4 regions of the Streptosporangium jomthongense genome follow, and region 2 is predicted to be linked to each of the others. Evidence: riboswitches for the same ligand, from Rfam matches in the RefSeq annotation. Region 2 holds a riboswitch; each other region holds the start of a gene.
The links. Region 2 has a riboswitch for cobalamin ahead of cobN (cobaltochelatase subunit CobN). Riboswitches for the same ligand answer to the same signal wherever they lie in the genome.
Positions count from the first base shown of each region.

Region 1: linked by a shared signal. The riboswitch ahead of ACFOYY_RS03390 (ABC transporter substrate-binding protein) and the one ahead of cobN (cobaltochelatase subunit CobN) in region 2 are both predicted to bind cobalamin.
Region 3: linked by a shared signal. The riboswitch ahead of ACFOYY_RS31350 (ribonucleoside-diphosphate reductase subunit alpha) and the one ahead of cobN (cobaltochelatase subunit CobN) in region 2 are both predicted to bind cobalamin.
Region 4: linked by a shared signal. The riboswitch ahead of metE (5-methyltetrahydropteroyltriglutamate--homocysteine S-methyltransferase) and the one ahead of cobN (cobaltochelatase subunit CobN) in region 2 are both predicted to bind cobalamin.

Region 1 covers NZ_JBHSBC010000002.1:28,880-33,031, forward strand. The annotation lists gene ACFOYY_RS03380 (ABC transporter ATP-binding protein) at 1-252, opposite strand, end outside; gene ACFOYY_RS03385 (FecCD family ABC transporter permease) at 252-1,316, opposite strand; gene ACFOYY_RS03390 (ABC transporter substrate-binding protein) at 1,313-2,299, opposite strand; cobalamin riboswitch at 2,493-2,615, opposite strand; gene alaS (alanine--tRNA ligase) at 2,757-4,152, shown strand, end outside.
Region 2 covers NZ_JBHSBC010000054.1:38,321-42,472, forward strand. The annotation lists gene ACFOYY_RS40160 (precorrin-8X methylmutase) at 1-415, opposite strand, end outside; gene cobG (precorrin-3B synthase) at 412-1,707, opposite strand; cobalamin riboswitch at 1,727-1,925, shown strand; gene cobN (cobaltochelatase subunit CobN) at 2,039-4,152, shown strand, end outside.
Region 3 covers NZ_JBHSBC010000037.1:37,712-41,863, forward strand. The annotation lists gene glmS (glutamine--fructose-6-phosphate transaminase (isomerizing)) at 1-361, shown strand, start outside; gene ACFOYY_RS31345 (Bug family tripartite tricarboxylate transporter substrate binding protein) at 453-1,472, shown strand; cobalamin riboswitch at 1,477-1,676, shown strand; gene ACFOYY_RS31350 (ribonucleoside-diphosphate reductase subunit alpha) at 1,828-4,071, shown strand; gene ACFOYY_RS31355 (ribonucleotide-diphosphate reductase subunit beta) at 4,106-4,152, shown strand, end outside.
Region 4 covers NZ_JBHSBC010000012.1:231,287-235,438, forward strand. The annotation lists gene metE (5-methyltetrahydropteroyltriglutamate--homocysteine S-methyltransferase) at 1-1,700, opposite strand, end outside; cobalamin riboswitch at 1,830-2,059, opposite strand; gene ACFOYY_RS12790 (hypothetical protein) at 2,409-2,837, shown strand; gene ACFOYY_RS12795 (dsRBD fold-containing protein) at 3,286-3,543, shown strand; gene ACFOYY_RS12800 (CBS domain-containing protein) at 3,611-4,045, opposite strand.

The DNA of each region.
Region 1 (4,152 bases), on a different contig from region 2:
CTGAAGCACCGCGGCCAGCCGGCGGGCCAGCCATCTGCCCGGCATCCGCCACACGTCGTGCCCGTCGAGGAGCACCTGCCCGGCGGTGGGGCGCAGCACCCGGTAGAGGGTCCTCAGCAGGGTCGACTTGCCCGCGCCGTTGGGCCCGGCCAGGCCGAGCACCTCACCGGGGGCCACCTCGAACGTCACCGCGCGCACCAGGTCCCTGCCGCCGATCCGCACCGAGACCTCCCGTACGGCCAGAGCGCCCATCAGGTCCTCCTGCGCATCAGCCACAGGAAGAACGGCCCGCCGACCAGCGCCGTGATGATCCCCACCGGGATCTCCTCGGGGGTGATCAGCGTCCTGGCGACCAGGTCGGCCGTGATGAGGAACGCCGCCCCGAGCAGCGCCGTGGCCGGAAGCGCCCGCCGGTGGTCGGCCCCGACGAGCAGCCGCACCACATGGGGCATGATCAGCCCGACGAACCCGATGGCCCCGCTGACCGCGACGACGGTGCCGATCACCATGGCCACCAGCACGAACAGCGCCGCCCTGAAGCGGTGCACGTCCAACCCCAGGGAGGCGGCGGCCTCCTCCCCGGCCAGCAGCAGGTTCAGCGGGCGCGAGACGCCCAGCAGGACGACGGTGCCCGCCGTCACGGCCGCCGCGGGCACCCACACCGTCGTCCACGTCGTCCCGGCGACGCCGCCGAGCATCCAGCGGACGGCCGACTGGGCCCGGTGCGGGTCGTCGGAGGTCACCACCAGGAAGCTGGCCGCCGCCGAGAGCACCTCGGCCGTCGCCACCCCGGCCAGCACCAGCCGTACCGTGGTCATCCGCCCGCCGGACCGGGCCAGGAAATAGACCGTGACCAGCGCCGCCAGCGCCCCCGCGAACGCGGCGACCGGCAGTGAGAACGGTCCGAGGAAGGTCAGGCCGAACACAGTTACGCTCACCGCGCCCACGCTGGCGCCGGAGGAGACGCCAAGCAGCATCGGATCGGCCAGCGGGTTGCGCACCAGCGCCTGCAACGCCATCCCGCAGACCGAAAGACCGGCGCCGATGACCCCGCCCAGGATCACCCGCGGCAGCCGTACGTCCATGACGACGGTCTCCCTGACCGGGGACCAGACCGGTTCGGCCAGCGCGGGGTGGAGGCGGTGCAGCAGGATGCCCCACACCTGTTCGGCGGGCAGGCTGATCGAACCGGCCGCGACCCCCGCCGTGACCGCCCCGCCGAGCAGCAGCGCGCACAGCGCGAGCGTCAGCGGGTACGGCAGGCCGGGGCGCCGGGTGACGGGCGTCGTCCGGGAGAGCCCGGTCAGGCCGCTCACTCGAACCGGTCGGGGTGGATCTGCCGGGCCAGCGACTCGACCGCCGACGGCGCCCGGACCCCGAGCACGACCGACGACAGCGGCAGCACCGCGAACCGCCTGTGCCTGATCGCCGGAACGTCGGCGAGCGCCGGGTTCGACAGCAGGAACCTCTTCTTGTCCTCGACCTTCTCCTCGCCGTAGTCGTAGACGACGATCCAGTCGGGCGCGCGCTCGGCGACCTGCTCGAACGACACGTCGGCCCACGTCTTGTCCACGTCGGTGAAGACGTTCCGCGCGCCCGCCAGCGTGATGATCTCGTCGCCGACGCCCTTGCCCCCGGCGGTGAAGGCGGTCTTGTCGCCGCTGTCGTAGACGAACAACCTGACCGGCTCGACGTCGGCGAGCCTCTCCCTGACCCGCGTCAGGGGCTCGTGCAGCCGGGTGATGAGCGCCTCGGCCCGTTCGCGCACGCCGAAGATCGTGGCGACGTTGCGGATCTCCCGGTCCATCAGGTCCATGTCCACCGGGCCTGACGGGCACTGCTCGACGTTGAGGTAGGTGTCGATCCCGGCCTTGCCCAGCGCGTCGCGGCCGCGGCCCTCCTTCTCGTCGAAGGCGCTGGAGAAACCGCCGTAGACGAAGTCGGGCTCCTCGGCCAGCAGCGCCTCGTAGGAGGGGTACTGCCTGGAGAGCACCTTCACCCCGTCGTAGGCGGCCTGGTACTCGGGCAGGACCTTGTCGTCGAGATATCCGGTGCCGGCCATCGACCCCTGCAGTCCCAGCGCCAGCATCACCTCGGTCGCGTGCTGGTTGAGGGAGACCGCCCGCCGCGGCGGGCGGTCGTAGGTCGTCCTGACGCCGCAGTCGTCGAGGGTGACCGGGAAGCCCGCGACGGCCCCGGCAGGGGCTTCAGCCGGGGCTCCGGAGGAGGCGCCGCAACCGGCCAGGAGCACGGCGCAGGACAGGGCGAGCAACAGGGACAGGGGACGTCTGACCGTCACGGACGGTTCCTCTCACGGGATCTGCACCATGGGACGGCCCTGCCGGAAGGTCACGGAACCGGCCAGGAGGTCGTCTCCGGGCACACGTCGGCGCGGAGGGCTCGTGCGGTCGTCGCCACGCGAGGTCATCCATCGGCCGACCCGCTCCTCTCCGGGGAGATCCGCCCCAGTTCGTCGAGGAGGCGACCGCGTGAGTCTCCTGGCTCTCGGGTCGATGCTCGCCCCCGTCTTCCCACCCCGCAGGGGGCGGTGACCTCGTGGGGGTCCGCTCGCCGATCACAGTGGCGGGACCGCGCCGGATTCGCACCGGCTTCCTCGTCCGCGCTCGCCTTCGCCGGTCATCATTGCACGAAGCCGTTGATGCGCTGAAGATGGCCTCCGGTTCCGGCGGCGGCTGTACGATGCCTTGTTGCAACAAATTTGCAATTGCAAAGACTGGCGGTATTCGGGAGGGCAAGTGCGGACGGCGGAGGTCAAACGGCGGTTCCTTGAGCACTTCGCGGCGGCGGGGCACACCGTGGCCGCCAGCGCGCCGCTGCCCGCCGACGACCCGACGCTGCTGTTCGTCAACGCGGGCATGGTGCCGTTCAAGCCCTATCTCCTCGGGCAGCGGACACCGCCGTCCCCCCGGGCGGCCAGCGTGCAGAAGTGCATCCGCACCCTCGACATCGACGAGGTCGGCAAGACCACCAGGCACGGCACGTTCTTCCAGATGAGCGGCAACTTCTCCTTCGGCGACTACTTCAAGGAGGAGGCGATCAGGCTCGCCTGGGACCTGACGGTCAAGCCTCGGGCCGAGGGAGGCTACGGCCTCGACCCCGACCGGATCTGGGCCACCGTCTACCTGGACGACGACGAGGCCCACGCCCTGTGGCAGGACGTGATCGGCCTGCCGGAGGCCCGCATCGTACGGCGCGGCAAGGCCGACAACTTCTGGTCCATGGGCGTCCCCGGGCCGTGCGGGCCCTGCTCCGAGCTCTACTACGACCGTGGCCCGGCCTATGGGCGAGAGGGCGGGCCCGAGGTCGACGAGGACCGTTACCTCGAATTCTGGAACCTTGTTTTTATGCAATACGAGCGGGGCGAGGGCGTCGGCAAGGAGGACTACCCGATCCTCGGCGAGCTGCCCTCCCGCAACATCGACACCGGCATGGGCCTGGAACGCATGGCGGCGCTGCTCCAGGGCGTCGACAACCTCTACGAGACCGACGAGACCCGGCCCGTCCTGGACGCCGCCGCGGCGCTGACCGGAACCAGATACGGCGTGCGCTCCGGGCCGTCCGCGGCCGAGAGCCACCCCGACGACGTCCGGCTCCGGGTCGTCGCCGACCACGTCCGCACCGCGCTCATGCTGATCGGCGACGGCGTCACCCCCTCCAACGAGGGACGTGGCTACGTGCTGCGCCGGATCCTGCGCCGGGCGATCCGCGCCGTCCGGCTGCTCGGCTACGAGGACCCGGTCCTGCCCGAACTGCTGCCGGTGGCCCGCGACTGCATGGCGCCCTCCTACCCGGAGCTGGCCGCCGACTTCGACCGAATCTCGGCCTACGCCTACGGCGAGGAGGAGACCTTCCGCTCGACGCTGCGCCAGGGCAGCGCGCTGCTCGACCGGGCCATCATCCGGACCGGGGAACGGCTGCCTGCGGCCACGGCCTTCAAGCTGCACGACACCTACGGCTTCCCGATCGACCTGACCGTCGAGATCGCCGCCGAACACGGCCTCGACGTGGACGTCACCGGGTTCAGGGAGCTGATGGCCGAGCAGCGGCGCCGCGCCCGTGAGGACACCCGCGCCAGGAAGACCGGCCACGCCGACACCGGACTGCACCGCGCCCTTCTCGACGAGCACGGCC
Region 2 (4,152 bases):
CGGTCGGCGCGTTGCCGATCGCGACGACCGCCCCTTCGAGACGGTCGCGCCACAGTTCGAGGGCGGCCGCGCTGCGGGTGGTGCCGAGCCGTACGGCCAGCTCGGGCACGCCGGGCTCACCCAGCGTGCAGAGCACCTCGTTGCCCGCGGGCAGGCGGCGCCGGGTCACCCCCGAGGCGACCATCATCGCGTCGCACAGCACGGGCGCCCCCGCGCGCAGGGCCGCCCTGGCCGAGGCGACCACGCCCGGCGACCAGCCGAGGTCGGCGACCAGGTCCACCATCCCGCAGGCGTGGATCATGCGGACCGCCACCTGGGCGACGTCCGGCGGCAGGCCGTCCAGGTCGCTCTCGGCGCGGATGGTGGCGAAGGAACGCCGGTAGATCTCCGCGCCGTCCCGGACGTAGTCGGTCACGTTTCCCCTCTCAGAGCCGCCACGGCGGCCGTGGTCTCCTCGATGTCCGCGCAGTTCAGGCCACTGTTCAAGCCGCTGTCCAAGCCGCTGTCCTCCAGGAGGACCCGGTAGCCGGTCGTGGTCGCGACCACGTCGACGGCCCGTCCTCGCGGGCGGCCGCAACGTCGTTCGCAGCCCGCCCAGTGCACCGGGAGCGTACCGGGGCGGGCGGGGACGGCCGAGGGCGGGTCGCTCTCGGCCGCGATCCAGCGGGCGGCGTCGGCCCGCACGTCGGCCAGTGACTTCGCGCAGCCGGGCCGCCCCGCGCAGGCCGTCACGCCCGTCCACGGCGAGGCCGGGTCGAGGACCAGCCCGGCGGCGACGAGCCGCCCGGCGACCTCGGAGAGAGCGGCCGGGGACAGGCCGGGCAGGACGACGCCGCGCCACGGCGTCAGCCGTACCTCCTCGACGGCCAGGCCGGCCAGCAGGGCGGCCTGGGCGGAGGTCAGCCGCCCCAGCGGCACCGTGACGCCGAGCGTGTTCAGGCCTGAGGGCTGTTCGACGGTCCCGACGGGACCGTGGGAGGGCGCCGGGACGGGGGCCCGCCGTACGGGGGCGGAGGTCGTCTCCAGGGTGGCCGCGACCCGGGCGGCGACGCGCTCCGCGCAGCCGGGCAGTTCGCCGATCCGCCACACACGGCCCTCCCGCACCCCGGGCTCGGCCAGGAACGCCTCGGCGGCGGTCAGCAGCGCGGCGACCGCCGACCCCGGCGGCATCCGCAGGCCGCTGTCGGTCTCGGCCAGCAGCAACGCCACCTCGCCGGGGCCGGTCGGCAGGATCGCGGCGTCCGCCCCGAGCCAGGCCACGTCGCCCCGGCCGTCGTCGAGCGCGAACAGGAACCGCCCCGGCAGGCCGGCGAGCGCGGGCGTGCCGCACAGGCGCAGGTCGAGCTCACGGGTCAGCGGTCCCACGTCGAGAATCCCCCGACCGTCGAGGCCGCTCAGCGGTGAGGCCAGGACGTTGCGGACCCGTTCGTGGGTGGCCGAGGGCAGCAGCCCCGCCTGTGCCATGCGGGCCGCGAAGTCGTCCCCGGCGCCCAGCCCGCGCACCTGGACGTTCGCCCGGGAGGTCAGCTCGACGACGCCGTTGCCGCAGGTCTCGGCGGCCGAGGCCAGCTCGCGCAGCTGCGGGGCCGTCAGGCGCCCTCCGGGCACCCTGACGCGCGCCAGGCCGCCGTCGGCCGCGGAATGCACCTGGAGCGCCCCCGGGCACGCGTCGGGATGAGATCGTCCGGAGAAGTGACCTTTTGACACGCTGAGGATGGTAACTCCAGTTTCTTGCGGGGACCTCGCTGCCGTAGTCTCATCGTTGGCGACGGCAAAAGGGAGGAAGCCGGTGTGAATCCGGCGCGGTCCCGCCACTGTAACCGGGGAGCGAACCCCATCCAGCCACGGTCCGGCAACGGGCGGGAAGGCCGGGGGGAGCATCGATCCGGGAGCCAGGAGACTCCAGCCGTCGTAGCCGACGACGACCCGGGGCGAGGACCCCGAGGGAGGAAAGCCCTGTGCGCTGTTCGCCGTTCCCCAGCCGCAAGCCTGCACCGCCGTTCACGGCCGCGCCGCTCCCCGCCGGGGAGCGTGGCGAATGATCCTCCTGCTCTCCACCTCCGACACCGACCTGCTCAGCGCCCGCGCCAGCGGCGCGGACTACCGGCTCGGCAATCCCGCCAGGCTCACCGCGGGGGACCTGCCTCCCCTCGTCGAGGGCGCCGACCTGGTCGTCGTACGGCTGCTCGGCGGGCGCCGCGCCTGGGAGGAGGGCCTGGACGCCCTGCTCGCCGGGCCGCTGCCCGTCGTCGTGCTCGGCGGCGAGCAGGCGCCGGACGCCGAGCTGATGGAACTGTCGACCGTGCCCGGCGGGGTGTGCGCCGAGGCGCACGCCTACCTCGCCCACGGCGGGGCCGCCAACCTCGCCGAACTGGGCCGCTTCCTGTCGGACACGCTGCTGCTGACCGGCCACGGCTTCGCCCCGCCCGCCCCGACGCCCGCCTGGGGCGTGCTCGAACGCCGGGCGCGCCGCGAGGAGGGCCCGGTCGTCGGCGTGCTCTACTACCGCGCCCACCACGTCGCGGGCAACACCGCCTTCGTCGAGACGCTCTGCGCCGCGATCGAGGACGCGGGCGCCCGCGCGCTGCCCGTCTACTGCGCCTCCCTGCGCAGCGCCGAGCAGGGCCTGCTCGACACCCTGGGCACGGTCGACGCCCTGGTGGTGACCGTGCTGGCCGCGGGCGGCACCCGCCCGGCCACCGCGTCCGCGGGCGGCGACGACGAGGCCTGGGACGTCGGCGCGCTCGCCGAACTCGACGTGCCGATCCTGCAGGGCCTGTGCCTGACCGGCGGCAGGGCCGCCTGGGAGGCCAACGACGACGGCCTCTCCCCGCTCGACGCGGCGACCCAGGTGGCGATCCCCGAGTTCGACGGGCGGATCATCACGGTGCCGTTCTCCTTCAAGGAGATCGACGGGGACGGCCTGACCGTCTACGTCGCCGACCCCGAGCGGGCCTCCCGCGTGGCGGGCATCGCCGTACGGCACGCCGTCCTGCGGCACGTCCCGCCCGCAGAGCGGCGGATCGTGCTGATGCTGTCGGCCTACCCGACCAAGCACTCCAGGATCGGCAACGCCGTCGGCCTCGACACCCCGGCGAGCCTGGTGCGGCTGCTTGCCGCGATGCGCGAGCACGGCTACGACATCGGCGCCGAGGACGAACTGCCCGGCGTCACCGGGCAGGACGGCGACGCGCTGATCCACGCCCTCATCGCCGCCGGAGGCCAGGACCCCGACTGGCTCACCGAGGAACGGCTCGCGGGCAACCCGGTGCGGATCAAGGCCTCCCGCTACGCCGCGTGGTTCGCCACGCTGCCCGAGGACCTGCGGACCTCGGTCGAGGAGCACTGGGGACCCCCGCCCGGTGAACTGTTCGTCGACACCTCCGCCGACCCGGACGGTGAGATCGTGCTGGCCGCGCTGCGCGCGGGCAACGTCGTCGTCATGGTGCAGCCGCCCCGGGGGTTCGGCGAGAACCCCATCGCCATCTACCACGACCCCGACCTGCCGCCCAGCCACCACTACCTGGCCGCCTACCGCTGGCTGTCCGACGGCTTCGGCGCGCACGCCGTGGTGCACGTCGGCAAGCACGGCAACCTGGAGTGGCTGCCCGGCAAGTCGGCGGGCCTGTCGGCCTCCTGCGGCCCCGACGCCGCACTCGGGGACCTGCCGCTGATCTACCCGTTCCTGGTCAACGACCCCGGCGAGGGCACCCAGGCCAAGCGCCGCGCCCACGCCACGCTGGTCGACCACCTCGTCCCGCCGATGGCCCGCGCCGACACCTACGGCGACATGGCCAGGCTTGAACAGCTCCTCGACGAGCACGCCTCCATCGCCGCGATGGACCCGGCCAAACTGCCCGCGATCCGGGCGCAGATCTGGACGCTGATCCAGGCCGCCAGGCTCGACCACGACCTCGGCATCGAGGACCGTCCGCACGACGCCGAGTTCGACGACTTCCTGCTGCACGTGGACGGCTGGCTGTGCGAGGTCAAGGACGTCCAGATCCGCGACGGCCTGCACGTGCTCGGCGCGGCCCCGCAGGGTGCCGTCCGCGTCGACCTGGTGCTGGCCATCCTGCGCGCCCGCCAGATGTGGGCGGGCGGCATGGCGCTGCCCGGCCTGCGCGAGGCGCTCGGCCTGCGTGAGGACGG
Region 3 (4,152 bases), on a different contig from region 2:
GGAGGTCTCCTACGTGCACGCCGAGGCCTACCCGGCCAGCGAGCTCAAGCACGGGCCGCTGGCGCTGATCGGCCCGGAGATGCCGACCGTGGCGGTCGTCCCCGACGACGAGCTGCTGGACAAGAACCTCACCACGCTGGGGGAGATCCGCGCGCGCGGCGGGCGGGTGCTCATGGTCGGGCACCGCGAGGCCGATCCCCGGCTGGCCGACGACTGCCTGGTGGTGCCCAGGAACGAGATCGAGCTCGACCCGATCCTGCTGTCGATCCCGCTGCAGCTGTTCGCCTACCACGCGGCCGTCGCGCTCGGCCGCGACGTGGACAAGCCGCGCAACCTCGCCAAGAGCGTCACCGTGGAGTGAGCGCCTGATGCCCCAATTGCGGTGCAGAGAGTGACATATCTGCAACGTAGGGTATCGAGAGATCTGGGGGATCTCGGCGGAAGGGACGCTTATGCACCGTAGGCGATTCCTCGCGCTCGCGCTGGGGGTCATGGTCGCCGGGGGCTGCGGTGACATGGGCGGCCCCGGTGCGGGGTGGGCGCGCAGGCTGACCATCGTCGCGCCGGTCGTCCGCGGGCGGCGCTGGGACCAGGCCGCCCACGCGCTGGCCGCGATCCTGACCGGCGAGAGGATGGCCGGTGCGGTCGAGGTGAGCGGCGCGGGCGCCCAGGGGATGGCCGCCCTGACCGCGTTCGCCGCCGTCGGGGGCCCCTTCGCGCGCGAGGGCCGGGTGTTCCTGGCGGGCGTGCCGATGCTGGCGGGCGGCGAGACCGCCGACGCGGACTCCGTGCTGGCGGCCTCGACCCCGCTGGCCAGGCTGGCCGGAGACTGGTCCGTCCTGGCCGTCTCCCCGAACTCCCTGCTGCGGACCTTCGAGGACTTCGTCGCGGCGCTGCGCCGCGACCCGGCGCGGCTGGTGGTCGGGGGAGGGGCCGAGGGCGGCTCCGACCACGTGCTCTACGGCATGATCGGCAAGTGCCTCGGCGTCGACGTCAGGCTGATGGAGTACGCCGGCTACCCGACCGAGTCCGAGGCCGTCGAGGCGCTGCACGAGGGGCGGGTGGCCGCGCTCCTCGGCTCGGCCGGCTCCCTCCTGCCGAAGATCGCCACGGGCCGGCTGATGCCGCTCGCGGTCTCCTCGGGGGAGCGGATCGACGGCATCGACGCGCCGACGCTGATGGAGCGGGAGGTGCGCCTGGAGTACGCCGACTGGTGCGGGGTGCTCGGTCCCCGGGCCATGAGCCCCGGCGACCGGGACGGGGCGGTCGCCCTGTGCGACCGGATCGACGCCTCGCCCCGATGGCAGGCCGTGTGCGCGGCCAACGGCTGGCACCGGGCGTACCTGAGCGGTGACGACTTCCGCCGGTGGCTGGTCACGGAGACCCGCCGTACCCGCGCGGTGCTCAACGAGCTCGGGTTGCTGAGCATCCCCGACACAAACTGTTGGGGTGGTTGCGTCAGGCGGCACTAGATGTAGGATCCTGGTCGTCGCTGGTTCGCCCACGAGGGCGAGGCAACAGGGAACCCGGTGAGAGACCGGGACTGCCCCGCAGCGGTGAACGGGAACGAAAGCCGTCAACTGAGCACTGGGTGAACCACGCCCGGGAAGCGACGGCCGGTAGGAGCGCGCGTCACGCCCGTGAGTCCGAAGACCTGCCCGCGGTGTGTGGAGAGGGGACCGACCAGGTCCCCGCTCGGCACGAGAGTTGTCCAGGGCTTCGAGGGAGAGCCGCGGGACGAGGCGGTCCGGCGTGCCCGGGAGCCGCCCGTTGACGCGCGCCCTGCTCCGTGAGCCGTACGGGGATTACCTGCACGAGGGGTGGCACGTGACACAGACCTTGGCCGAGAAGGCGGAGAAGACCGGGCACTCGCCGGACGATCGCAGGCGGGCGATCGAGGAGGCCGCGGCCCGGGTGATCACCGACCCGGAGAACTCCAGAGCCGCCGCCAGGCTGCTGACAGGCCTGATCGCCGAGGAGGCCGCCGAGCACGGCGTCACGACATTCTCCGAGTCGATCGCCGCGACCCACGGCGCGGGGCTCCTGCAGGACGGGCTGGCCGCCTTCGTCGCCGCCAACGCCGCCGCCCTCGACGCGCTGGTCGACCCGGCCGCCGACGACAGGTTCGAGTACTTCGGGCTGCGCACCGTCTACGACCGCTACCTGCTGCGCCACCCGAGCACCCGCAAGGTCCTCGAACGCCCCCAGCACTTCCTGCTGCGCGTGGCCTGCGGTCTGTCGGAGACGGTCGAGGAGGCCGCCGAACTGTACGGGCTCATGGCCACTCTGTCCTACCTGCCCAGTTCGCCCACCCTGTTCAACTCCGGTTCCCGCAGGCCCCAGCTGTCCTCCTGCTTCCTGCTCGACTCCCCGAGGGACGAGCTAGAGGCCATCTACCAGCGCTACGGCCAGGTCGCCCGCCTGTCGAAGTACGCCGGGGGCATCGGCATCGCCTGGACCCGGGTCCGCTCGCGCGGCTCGCTGATCCGCGGCACCAACGGCCACTCGAACGGCATCGTGCCGTGGCTGCGCACCCTCGACTCCAGCGTCGCCGCCGTCAACCAGGGCGGCCGTCGCAAGGGCGCGGCCTGCGTCTACCTGGAGCCCTGGCACGCCGACATCGAGGAGTTCCTCGAACTGCGCGACAACACCGGCGAGGAGGCGCGCCGTACGCACAATCTGAACCTCGCCAACTGGATCCCCGACGAGTTCATGCGGCGGGTCGAGGCCGACGAGATGTGGTCGCTGTTCGACCCCAAGGAGGTCCCGCACCTCACCGACCTGTACGGCGAGGCGTTCGAGGAGGCCTACCGCAGGGCGGAGGCCGAGGGCGGGTTCGTCAGGCAGGTCCCGGCCCGTGCCCTGTACGGCCGCATGATGCGCACGCTGGCCCAGACCGGCAACGGCTGGATGACCTTCAAGGACGCCTCGAACCGGACCTCGAACCAGACGGCCCGTCCGGGCAACGTCATCCACCTGTCGAACCTGTGCACCGAGATCCTGGAGGTCACCAGCGACGCGGAGACCGCCGTCTGCAACCTCGGCTCGATCAACCTGGCGGCCCACCTCACCGCGGACGGTGTGGACTGGGAGCGGCTGCGCCGTACGGCTCGCACCGCGGTCAGGTTCCTGGACAGGACCATCGACCTGGGCTTCTACCCGACGCCCGAGGCCCGCGCGGCCAACGAGCGCTGGCGGCCCGTCGGGCTGGGCGTGATGGGGCTGGCCGACGTCTTCTTCGCGCTGCGGCTGCCGTTCGACTCGCCGCGGGCGCTTGAGCTGTCGACCCGGATCGCCGAGGAGATCGCGCTGGCCGCCTACGCCACCTCCAGCGACCTGGCCGCCGAGCGGGGGCGCCACCCCTCCTACGGGGACACCCGCGCCGCCGACGGCGTGCTGCACCCCGACCACTACGGGGCCGCCCGTTCGGCGGAGTGGACGGCGCTCAGGGAGCGGATCGCCGTGACCGGCCTGCGCAACTCGCTGATGATCGCGATCGCCCCCACGGCCACCATCGCCTCCATCGCGGGCTGCTACGAGTGCATCGAGCCCCAGGTGTCGAACGTCTTCAAGCGCGAGACCCTCTCCGGGGAGTTCCTCCAGGTCAACCGCTATCTGGTCGCCGACCTCACGGCCCGGGGCCTGTGGACCCCGCAGATCAGGGACGCGATCAAGCGGGCGGACGGCTCGATCCAGGACGTCCCGGGCATCCCCGACGACCTCAGGACGCTCTACCGGACCGCGTGGGAGCTGCCGCAGAAGGCGCTGATCGACCTGGCCGCGGCGCGCGCGCCGTACATCGACCAGTCGCAGTCGCTCAACCTGTTCATGGCGACCCCGACCATCGGCAAGCTCTCCTCGATGTACGCCTACGCCTGGCGCTCGGGCCTGAAGACCACCTACTACCTGCGCTCCCGTCCGGCCACCCGCATCGCGCAGACCACCGTGTCGGCCACTGTGCCGGCCGCTGTGTCAGCGACTGTGCCGGCCACCGCGGCACAGTCGCTCCCCGAGCAGGACGTGATCGCCTGCTCGCTGGAGAACCCCGAGTACTGCGACGCCTGCCAGTAGGCCCCGTGACCCAAGCCGAAAGGTCATTCTCCGAATGCTGCTCGACCCCGGTATGAACCTCACCCTGCGCCCCATGCGCTA
Region 4 (4,152 bases), on a different contig from region 2:
ACCGGGCCGGTCAGCATGCCCTTGACCGGACGCCTCGTCTGGGACTGGGCGTAGGTCGTCCAGCGCAGCGTCATCGGCCTGGGGCGGGAGACGTCCCCGGCCAGGATCGGCGGGCGCACGTAGCGGGTGCCGTACGACTGCACCCAGCCGTGCTGGGTGGCCAGGTAGCCGTTGAGCCGCTCGGCGAAGTACTGGACCATGTCGTTGCGTTCCGGCTCTCCGTGCACCAGGACGTCAATACCCGCCCGCTCCTGGAAGACCAGGACCGAGCGGATCTCCGAGGCGATCAGCTCGTCGTAGGCGTCCTGGTCGATCCGCCCGGCGCGCAGGTCGGCGCGGGCCGCCCGCAGCCGCCCGGTCTGCGGGAAGGAGCCGATGGTGGTCGTGGGCAGCTCCGGCAGGCCGAGGCGGGCGCGCTGGGCCGCCGCCCGCTCACCGTACGGCTGGGGCCTGCGGGTGTCGGCGGGGGTGACCGCGGCGGCGCGGGCCCTGACCCCGGGGTCGTGGGTGAGCGCGGAGGCCTCGCGTGAGGCCAGGTCGGCCCGGTTGGCGGCCAGTCGTCCGGCGACGGCCCCGGTTCCCTCGCTGAGCCCGGTGGCCAGGGTGACGACCTCGGCGACCTTCTGCCTGGCGAAGGCGAGCCAGCGGCCGACCCGCGGGTCGAGGCCGTGTTCGAGCCCGAGGTCGACGGGGACGTGCAGCAGCGAGCAGGAGGGCGCGACGTCCACCCGGCCGGCCAGGCCGAGCAGGGTGGCCAGGGTCGCCAGCGACCCGCCCAGGTCGTTGATCCACACGTTGCGGCCGTCCACGACACCGGCGATCAGGCGCTTGCCGGGCAGACCGCCCGCGCGGGCCAGGTCCTCCAGGTTGGCCGCGGCCGGGCCGGTGAAGTCCAGTCCCAGGCCCTCGATCGGCGCCCTGGCCAGGACCGGCAGCGCGTCTCCGAGCCGGTCGAAGTAACCGGCGACGAGGATCTTCGGCCGGTCGGTCAGGGCGCCGAGCTCACGGTAGGCGTGGGCGGCGGCGTCGAGCACCGCCCGGTCGCGGTCCTGCGCCAGCGCGGGCTCGTCGAGCTGCACCCACTCGGCACCGGCCGCGCGCAGGGCGGCGAGCACCTCGGCGTAGACGGGCAGCAGCCGGTCGAGCAGGCCGATGGGTTCGAAGGCCGGGTCCGCGCCGGGGGCGGGCTTGGCCAGCAGCAGGTAGGTGACGGGGCCGACGAGCACGGGGCGCGCGGTGTGCCCGAGCGCGACGGCCTCGCGCAGTTCGCCGACCTGTTTTGCCGGGTCCGCGGCGAAGACGGTGTCAGGTCCCAGCTCCGGCACCAGGTAGTGGTAGTTGGTGTCGAACCACTTGGTCATCTCCAGCGGGGCGACCTCCTGGGTGCCCCGGGCCATGGCGAAGTATCCCGCCAGGGGGCCTTCCGTCTCCACGACGGCTCGGTGACGCGGGGGGACGGCGCCGACCATGACGGTGGTGTCGAGGACGTGGTCGTACAGCGAGAAGTCGCCGGTCGGCACCTCCCGCACCCCCGCCTCCGTCAGGTGCCGCCAGTTGCCTGCGCGCAGCCCGGCCGCGACGTCCAGCAGGTCACGCTCGGTCACCCGGCCCGCCCAGTGGCCCTCGATCGCCTTCTTCAGCTCACGGTCCGGCCCCTGACGGGGGTAGCCGTACACGGTGGGGGAGGAAGTCTCGGTCACGGAACTCTCCTTCGCGAGTCACGAAAGGACTCCGGTGCCCCGAGGGGAGAGACGAAGGAGAGGCGGGCGCACCAGGCCCGTCCCATGCCGCCGACCCACCCGCGAGGTCACCGAGGTCACCGCGTGCGTGGTCGCACGCGGGCAGTGGCAGGTCTTCGGACTCGCGGGCACGTCCGGGCCGTTGTCTCGCCCTGACACCTAGTGGCCGTCGCTTCCCGGACCCAATCTGCCGGATCCAGTGCGTTTGACGGCGGTCGTTCCCACTCACCGCTGCGGGGCAGTCCCGGAGTCACACCGGGTTCCCTCTTACGACGCGTCTGCCTGGCGGGCAGGGCGAACCGACTGCGTCCCCAACCCTACGCGCATCCGATGGCGGAGCGACAACCATATTCGGGCCCGCCGGCGGGTTCGCGGGATCGTTCTCCCGTCGCCCCGGGCCGCCTGAAACCGTACGGGGGAATTCGCGGGTCGCGGGAAAATCTCCGTCCCCCGCTTTCGCGACTCAACAACCGTGACCTAAGACCCCATTTCCTACAATTTCCGAAAGAAAAGGGCAGGCTATATTAGACCCGGCAAACCCCCCAGCCATCGGAGTTAACCATGTATCGGACTAAAGGGTCACATCTCCATCAAGGGCGTATACCAAGCGCCCTAACCGATGTCAAGTCGCGAGTCGCCGCCATTCTCCACCGGCGTTTCCCGGTCATCATGCGAGGGACGCTTGGCCTGGTGTTCCTGTGGTTCGGCGTGCTGAAGGTGGCGAACGTCAGCCCGGTCGGCGCCCTGGTCGCCGACACCCTGTCCTTCGTGCCGCTGCCCGCGTCGTTCGTGGTGCCCGCCCTGGGCGTGTTCGAGGTCGCGGTGGCCCTGGCGCTGTTCACCGGCCGGTGGCTGCGCCCGTTCCTGCCCGTGCTCCTGCTCCACCTCGTCGGCACGTTCCTGGTCCTGGTGCTCCACCCGGGTGTCGCGTTCAAGGACGGAAACCCGCTCATGCTCACAATGGAGGGCGAGTTCGTCGTCAAGAACGTCGTCCTGATCGCCGGGACATTGGTCGTCGCCGCGACCCTCCCCCGGCGCGAGGGGCACGAGGAACAGCGGGAGGAGTCCCGCCTGCCGGTTTCCACCACCTCGCGTTAGAGAACTCGCGACGAGCCCGTCGCGGGCTCACGGAGAACGAGTGCCGGGAAACGGGAAACGGGATCGCTCCGTTTCCCGTTTCCCCAAGGGCACGACGCCCCGCCCAGGACCTGTTTTGTGGATCTTCGCCGTGGCGAGGATCGTCCAGGTGGATGCCCCGCGAGGCGGAGGAGGAGCTCATAACGGAGTTATGGGCGACAGATTCTCCCCGGGCCCCCGCGGCAAACGCGGAGCGTTTTCGTGGGGTGGGGCGACAACGCGGCGGGGCGCCGCCTGGGCGACCGCGGCAGGCGGAAAGATCCGCAAAACAGGTCCTAGGGGAGCCCGTCCCCCAAGGGCGGGACCTTCGTCCCTGATGGTCACGCCGTACGGCTCCGACACTGGAGGTGACGGCTTCGCGCCCGGAGAGCGGGCGCCGCCACCGTCACGAAGAACGGGGGTTCAGATCATGCGATCCAAGCAGTGGGACGTACGGGTCTCCATCACCGAGGACGGCGACGAGACCTTCGCCAGGGCGGTCCTGCCCATCGCGGGCGCCGGGGAACTGGCGGGGATCGGCCGGGCACGCCGCAACCCGTCCGACGATCCGGTGGCCGAGATCGGCGACGAGCTCGCCGCCGCCAGGGCGCTGGCCGACCTGTCCGGCAGGCTGATGAGCGTCACCTCGGCGGACATCGCCCAGCTGACCGGCCCTACCTCGTGGTGAGGGGGCCCCGCGCACGGACCGGCCCGCCCGCCGTCGCCCTCACGGACTCCGGCGGACGGGCCCCGGTTCACCGCCGGCCGTAGACCTGGTGGACGAACTCGGCGAGCTTGTCGTCGGGCAGGCCCTTGGCCAGGTCGGCCTCACTGATCATGCCGACGATGCGGTGGTTCTCGATCACGGGCAGACGCTTGATCCGGTGCCGTTCCATCATGGTCAGCGCCTCGTCGACGCTGCCTTCGACGTCGATCCAGATCAGCCCCTGGGCGAGCTCACTCGCCGTCGTCTCGTCGAGGTTCCCGCCCTCTGCGCAGCACTTGATCACGATGTCACGGTCGGTGATGATCCCCTTGAGCCGGTCGTCGTCCCCGCAGACCGGCAGCGCGCCCACATCCAGGTCGCGCATCATCCGCGCGGCCGTACGCAGACTGTCGTGTTCACCGACGCACCGCGCGTCCGGGTGCATCAGGTCCCGGACCGTCCTGCCTGTCTCCGTTCTCGTCATCGTCACCCCTCCTGACGGTAGGTTTGTGGGCCTCTATAGCCCTATGCCCGATAAATTCGGATTCAGTGGGGCGATTCTGGAGAGAAAGACTGTGATCCACGATCACG